Regions from separate parts of the Lysinibacillus sp. fkY74-1 genome, predicted to be linked through region 2. Evidence: riboswitches for the same ligand, from Rfam matches in the RefSeq annotation. Region 2 holds a riboswitch; each other region holds the start of a gene.
What was found. A riboswitch is a leader RNA that binds a small molecule or an ion and turns the genes downstream of it on or off. The one in region 2 is predicted to bind S-adenosylmethionine.

Region 1 (2,205 bases), 2.0 Mb from region 2:
TGTTGCTTCATCACTAAGTAAAATCTCTGGCTCTTGTGCTAGAGCGCGTGCAATTGCGACACGTTGCTTTTGTCCACCTGAAAGCTGATTGGGGTAGCTATCTAGCTTTTCTGTTAAACCTACAATTTCGGCATATTTAGCCACACGATTTTGGACTTCTGTTTCGTTATAACCAAGTAGCTTTAAGGGAACCGCAATATTGTTATAAACTGTTGCTGTCTTTAAGAGATTAAAATGTTGAAAAATCATGCCAATCTTTTGCCGTGTTTGACGTAAGTCATGAAGTGAAAGGGTAGTAATATCCACATTATCAATCAAAACTTTGCCTGCTGAGGGACGCTCTAGTAAATTAACACAACGAATAAGCGTACTTTTACCGGCACCACTATACCCAATTACACCATGAATTTGTCCTTTTTTTACATGAAGATTAATTCCGTCCACTGCCTTAATACTGCCTTTTTTCGTCTTATATTCTTTTGATATATTTTGTAATTGAATCATCAGATTACTTGCTCCTTTCTTAGCTTCTAAAAAGCAAGAATCTGCGCGATTTCCATAGTGGACAATTGGCAGATTCTCAGCCTTATATCAGCTTTTGGCATGTATTACCAGCTAGGGATTACAGAACCTTTGAATTCCTCTTCAATGAATTGGCGCACTTCATCAGACTGGTAAGCCTCAACGAATTTTTTAATTGTTGGGTCATTTTCATTTTCAGCACGAACGACAATGTAGTTCACATATGGAGAGTCAGTAGATTCTAAAAGAATAGAGTCCTCTTGTGGATTAATGCCAGCTTCCAGCGCAAAGTTCGTATTAATAGCAGCTACATCTACTTCACTAAGCTGCTTAGGAATTTGTGCGGCTTCTAATTCTATGAATTTTAAATTCTTTTTGTTTTCTTCCACGTCACGAACAGATGCTGTTAAGTCCGCTCCATCTTTTAATTTAATATAGCCTGCCTCTTGTAAAACAAAGAGAGCTCGCGCTCCATTTGTTGGGTCATTCGGTAAGCCAAATGTTGCGCCTTCAGGAACGTCATCCAATGATTTATATTTTTCAGAGTAAATCCCCATAGGATTTAAAATTGTTTTGCCAACTGGTACTAAATCTGTATCGTGATCTTTATTAAAAGTATCGAGGAAAGGTTTATGCTGATAGCTGTTTGCATCAAGATCTCCTTCAGCTAAGGATGTATTGGGTAAAACATAATCAGAAAAAGATTTTAGGTCTACTTCTAGCCCCTTTTCCTTTGCGACTTTAGCAGCTACCTCTGCAATTTGCTCATGAGGTCCTGAAGTGACACCCACGACAATTTTATTTTCATCGATAGCGTCGCTTTTTCCTGTACTATCTTCTTTAGAGCCACAGCCCGCTAGTGCTGCTACTAATGTAAGACTTGCTAAACCTACTAAAAATTTATTTTTCTTCTTCATGAAAACTACCTCCAAAAATTGTTTTATCGGTTTTTTGAAAATAAAAAAACTCTCTTATAAATTAAGAGAGGCTCATGAAAAAAAGTCCTCTCTTATCTATCAAACGAATTTCGTTTGCAGGATTTAGCACCTTCCTTCATAAAAGGAGGTTGCCGAGCTTCATAGGGCCAGTCCCTCAGCTACTCTTGATAAGAGATTCATATTATATTTTTGTATTTCCGATAGAACTAATATAATTTATAGGGTATAGTAAGTCAATAAATATTTTTGAAATTTTTTATATTGTTATAATATTTTGTCGCGAAGGAGGGGGAAGAATGCCAGTAAGAGTTAATTATGGCATAGGTTCATTTGGTAAGGTGATTAGTGCACGTCTTCTCATGGGGACAGACATCATTGAAGGAATAGAGGCACTTTGTGAAGAGAATAATATTGATTCAGCAACCATTATTAGTTGTATTGGTAGTTTTCAAAAAAGTAGCTTTGTTTATTTAGTACCCGATGAAACCTCCCACATTAAAGTTCGATTTAGTGATGTGGTAGAGAAAGAGGGGCCACTCGAGTTTATCCAAGGTTCAGGAGTGGTTTGTAAGCGTGATGCAGGATATGAAACGCATTTCCATGGTTCCATGAGTGATCAATGGGGAGTGGTTTCAGGCGGTCATTTTATAAAGGGCGGAAATATCGTCATAACAGCAGATGTAGTACTGGCAGAAGTGCAAGGCATTCAGCATATCCGTCAGATGGATGATGAAACAGGTCACGT
Region 2 (2,205 bases):
ATCCAACTAACAATGCTACTACTGATTCCAACCAGGATAATCAGATAAAACCTAATAATAGGGATGCCAATCAAAATAATCAGACTCACCATGCTACTACTGATTCCAACCAGGATAATCACAGTAAACCTGACAAAATGGATGCCAATCAAGATAATTCAACTAACGATGCTGCTACAGATTCCAACCAAGATAATCAGATGAAACCTAATAATATGGATGCCAATCAAGATAATCCAACTAACGATGCTGCTACAGATTCCAATCAGAACGATCAGGCTAAACCAGATATTACGGTTTCTGACAAGAAGAATTTAGAATAACAAAGTCTAATTCCTTCAGCTACTTAGCGAAGAAATTAGACTTTTTCATTGTTATTTAAATATGATATTCAATTTCGTCCACAAAGTCCCATTCATATGGTGTCTCTTGGTATACATAGTAGTTCAACCAGTTGGAGAACAATAAATGTGTATGGGCACGCCATGTATTCATCGGTTCCTTTTCTGGATCATCATTTGGGAAGTAGTTTACTGGAACGTTGATATCAATGCCCTTGGCAACATCGCGACTGTATTCATCAGCCAGTGTTGTCGCATCATATTCTAAATGACCTGTAATCATAATGTTTTTATTATCTTTAGATTGCACGATAAACACACCTGCATCCTCTGAATAGGATAATAAGCGTAAGTCTGGATGATTGCGAACCTCGTCAATCGAGACAGATGTATAGCGAGAATGAGGGGCTGTAAATAAATCACTAAAGCCTCGTACTAAATCCACTGTTAAATCAGTAATCACATGAGAATAAACGCCGGAGCATTTAGCAGAAAGCTCTATTTTTCCAATTCCATAATGATGATATAACGCAGCCTGTGCCCCCCAACATATATGTAGCACGGATGTCACATTCTTTTTAGACCAATCCATAATTTCAGCAATTTCCTGCCAATAGTTAACCTCTTCAAATGGCATTTTTTCTACAGGTGCCCCAGTAATAATCATACCATCATAACGTCGGTGACGAATTTGGTTAAACGTTGTGTAAAATAATTGTAAGTGAGATTTACTGACATTTTTAGATTCATGAGTAGCCGTGTTTAAAAAAGTAATATTGACCTGTAATGGTGTATTTCCTAGTAAACGTAATAATTGTAGCTCCGTTTTTTCTTTTTCGGGCATCAAATTTAAAATTAATATGTTTAATGGACGTATTTGCTGTGTTCTCGCACGATCCTCTTCCATCACGAAGATTTTCTCCTCACGTAAATGCTCCCCAGCAGGTAAATTTTTCGGAATATTAATTGGCATCTAGCATTCCCCTCTCTTTTTTGCTCCTTTTTCTAAAAAAATTAAAAATCCTCCACATTCCATATGAGATAGAATGAGAAGGATTTTTTTCACGTTCACTCTTATCTCTCAAAGGAAAAACCTTTGCTGGAATTAGCACCTTTCTAACATTTGTTAGAGGTTGCTGAAGCGTCATCGGGCCAAATCCCTCTGCTTCTCTTGATAAGATTATTTAATTATTTTGAATTGTAACATGGACTAGTTAGAATATCAATAATTCATAGAATATTTTGTTATTCCCATGCATGTTCTACATTCATTTGATAAACACTAAGCTTGCTGTATATGGTTATTCTACATGAAATTTTATGGTAAACATGCCGCTATTATGTTACCATATATCTTTAGTAATAGAGAGGAACGTGAATACTTTGATTAATATTGAATTTCCAAAACCAGATGTAGTTATTCGCCAACGCGAACAAGATGTAAAACCAGGTGATGTCCCAATTACACCATACTTTGGTTTCATCGACTTCCACAAAATCACACGTGATAAAGGCGGCATTTTCTTATTTTATAATGAAAAGAATGAGTTATTATTTGTCGGCAAAGCACGTAAAATTCGCCAACGCATAAAAAAACATTTTGAAGACAATGTATCTCCGATGAAAAACTATCGTGACGAGGTCTTCAAAATTGAAGTCTATGAAGTAGAAGATCCTATGGAACGTGAAATTTATGAAACGTATGCGATTAATACGTTCCGCTCCAAATACAATGTAGATAAAGTATTTTATTAATATCAATAAAAACCGAAATCTCTTTTTAGGGATTTCGGTTTTTTATTACAGCATGGTAATACGATCTATCGGCATGCTTTTGCCGTTAATATACAGTTCGATAATAGTC
Region 3 (2,205 bases), 820 kb from region 2:
TAAGAATGGGAAATCCAATGCAAGGTCAGCCCTGCCAAAATGCAATAGCTTCCATTCGATTATCGTGCCATCTGGTCTTGTTCGACTACAAGCATCGGGACCATATACATCAAAGCCCAATGCACGCAATCGTTGACCCTCTTCTTCAATATTTTGGGTGCGCAAGGCAATTCGTGAAAATCCTTGGCGCTCATGATTACGTTTAAACGTATAATGTAGGGAATATGGGTACTGGGCCGCTTGCTCAAATAAATCACGATCATAAATAGCGATTTGTTCAATATAGCTTAAGCCAAAGTAGCTTAGCGTATTGTAAGTCCCCCACATCGTGTGTTGACCACCGTTCACTGTATGGACATTTCGTTTATTGAAGAAAACCTTTATATTTTCCGGAGATTCTACTTGATGTACCAGATGATCAAAATATAAAGTCATGGCAATTCCCCTTTCTTTCCCCCATTAGCTTTACCTAGATGTGTAATTGATTTAATATTTACTTAAGAAAAGGAGTTACTAGCTGGTATGAAAAAAAGTGCAATTTCCCTACTAACTCCGTTAACTAATTTATTACTCACTATAAAGAGGTGATTTGAATGACAGATCATGTAGCTGCTTTTAAATTGGCATTAGGTAACTATCCTACAGGTGTAACGGTTGTTACAGCATGTCATGAAACGAATCCAATTGGCTTAACCGTCAATTCTTTTGCATCTGTTTCCATTGACCCACTACTTATTTTATGGTCACTGGATAAAAAATCTCAGCTCCATCCTTATTTTATGGGTGCTGGAAAATTCGCTGTTAATATTTTAGCGAGTGATCAAGAGCATTTATGTACATTATTTGCAAGTAAAGTCCCAGATCGCTTTGCTCAGGCAAAATGGTCTACTTCATCATTTGGGCTACCGATTTTACATGATACAGCAGCTATTTTACAATGTAAATCATTTCAACAGATAGATGCTGGCGATCATACTATTTTTATTGGGCAAGTACTAGATATTACAAATTCTCAAAAGGAACCGCTTCTCTACCATCGCCGTCATATCGGTCAGATTCCAAAAAGCTTTTATAGCTAATTCTCATAAAAAAAGGGCCACTTGTAAGCAACGGAAACCATGCTTATTGGTGGCCTTTTCACATCGTTCATCTGAAATGATCTTTATTTCTTTTGTGGAAATCTCTGCTTTTCAAGCCTATTAATTTGAACAATTACACCATCCTGAATCGTAATATGCACTTCACCAAATTCAAGATTTTGAATGGCCTTTGCAATAGCCTCTAATTTCTTATCTTCTACCTTTGTCGACTGAGCCATACGATACACCCCTTCTTTCTGATTCTTGTTGTACAAAAGAGGCCAATGCATCAAGCTAATTGATAGCCCCTCCTATCTCTCAGATACATCTGTTGGATTTGGCACCTATTTTTTCGGTTGCCGAGGCTTCATTGGGCCAGGTCCCTCCACCTCTCTCGATAAGAGTACTGCGTTTCTTGAAAATAATTCTATAATTCTGTTATACGATTGTCAATATAAAATATTAGAAAACCTAGCTGAATACTTTGTAATGTGTATTTTAGATTAGAAAACTGCCTATACCTAAAGTATTTTATGCCTAATCAGTAAGAAATAGATGGCTATCTACTAATTTATTTCGAACTCCATTTCCTCATCAAGGATTCAAGTGGACCGCGATGATGTTTAGCTCTCCACCAAACAGAAGTAAACACACATCCTAAAAAGTAACAGCAGGCATACAGCATGGAAAAAGCAAGCGTTTGATTCTCCAGCTTTTGGCAAACAATTAGTATCCCAATCCCTATAAAAACATGGCCAACATAATGGGTTAAAGACATTTGCCCGGTTAAGATGAAAGCTTCAATGACTTTATTTTTACATGTCTCTACAAGATAGATGGAGCCTACAATGAGGACTATAGCCGAAGCCGAATTAGATAGGACATACATCATATTTGGTGGAATCGGTCCCGTATCAAATAAATACAATGCACTCTCTACATCTAATAAATGGATGGTTGTTGTTATCTTAATAAATAATGTTGAAAAAGTCTCAGTCATTATGACTAGCAATAAACCTGTCACTAGTAAGATTTTTCTTATAGTACGATTTGTTAAATCTAATGTGCCGATTAACATCCCCATCAGAAAGAAGCAAATCCAGGGGAATAGTGGGTGATAGCCATT

Region 1: another riboswitch for S-adenosylmethionine. It lies ahead of ACE1MS_RS02085 (MetQ/NlpA family ABC transporter substrate-binding protein); the one in region 2 lies ahead of metA (homoserine O-acetyltransferase MetA).
Region 3: another riboswitch for S-adenosylmethionine. It lies ahead of ACE1MS_RS07840 (YezD family protein); the one in region 2 lies ahead of metA (homoserine O-acetyltransferase MetA).

Annotation. Positions count from the first base shown of each region.
Region 1 is NZ_CP170173.1:435,104-437,308, forward strand. Features, by position in the region: gene ACE1MS_RS02080 (methionine ABC transporter ATP-binding protein) at 1-504, opposite strand, end outside; gene ACE1MS_RS02085 (MetQ/NlpA family ABC transporter substrate-binding protein) at 609-1,439, opposite strand; SAM riboswitch class I at 1,529-1,634, opposite strand; gene ACE1MS_RS02090 (PPC domain-containing DNA-binding protein) at 1,757-2,205, shown strand, end outside.
Region 2 is NZ_CP170173.1:2,482,218-2,484,422, forward strand. Features, by position in the region: gene ACE1MS_RS12040 (endospore germination permease) at 1-323, shown strand, start outside; gene metA (homoserine O-acetyltransferase MetA) at 379-1,314, opposite strand; SAM riboswitch class I at 1,413-1,522, opposite strand; gene ACE1MS_RS12050 (nucleotide excision repair endonuclease) at 1,725-2,096, shown strand; gene ACE1MS_RS12055 (hypothetical protein) at 2,142-2,205, opposite strand, start outside.
Region 3 is NZ_CP170173.1:1,663,575-1,665,779, reverse strand. Features, by position in the region: gene ACE1MS_RS07850 (VOC family protein) at 1-435, opposite strand, end outside; gene ACE1MS_RS07845 (flavin reductase family protein) at 594-1,079, shown strand; gene ACE1MS_RS07840 (YezD family protein) at 1,163-1,318, opposite strand; SAM riboswitch class I at 1,388-1,483, opposite strand; gene ACE1MS_RS07835 (DUF418 domain-containing protein) at 1,651-2,205, opposite strand, start outside.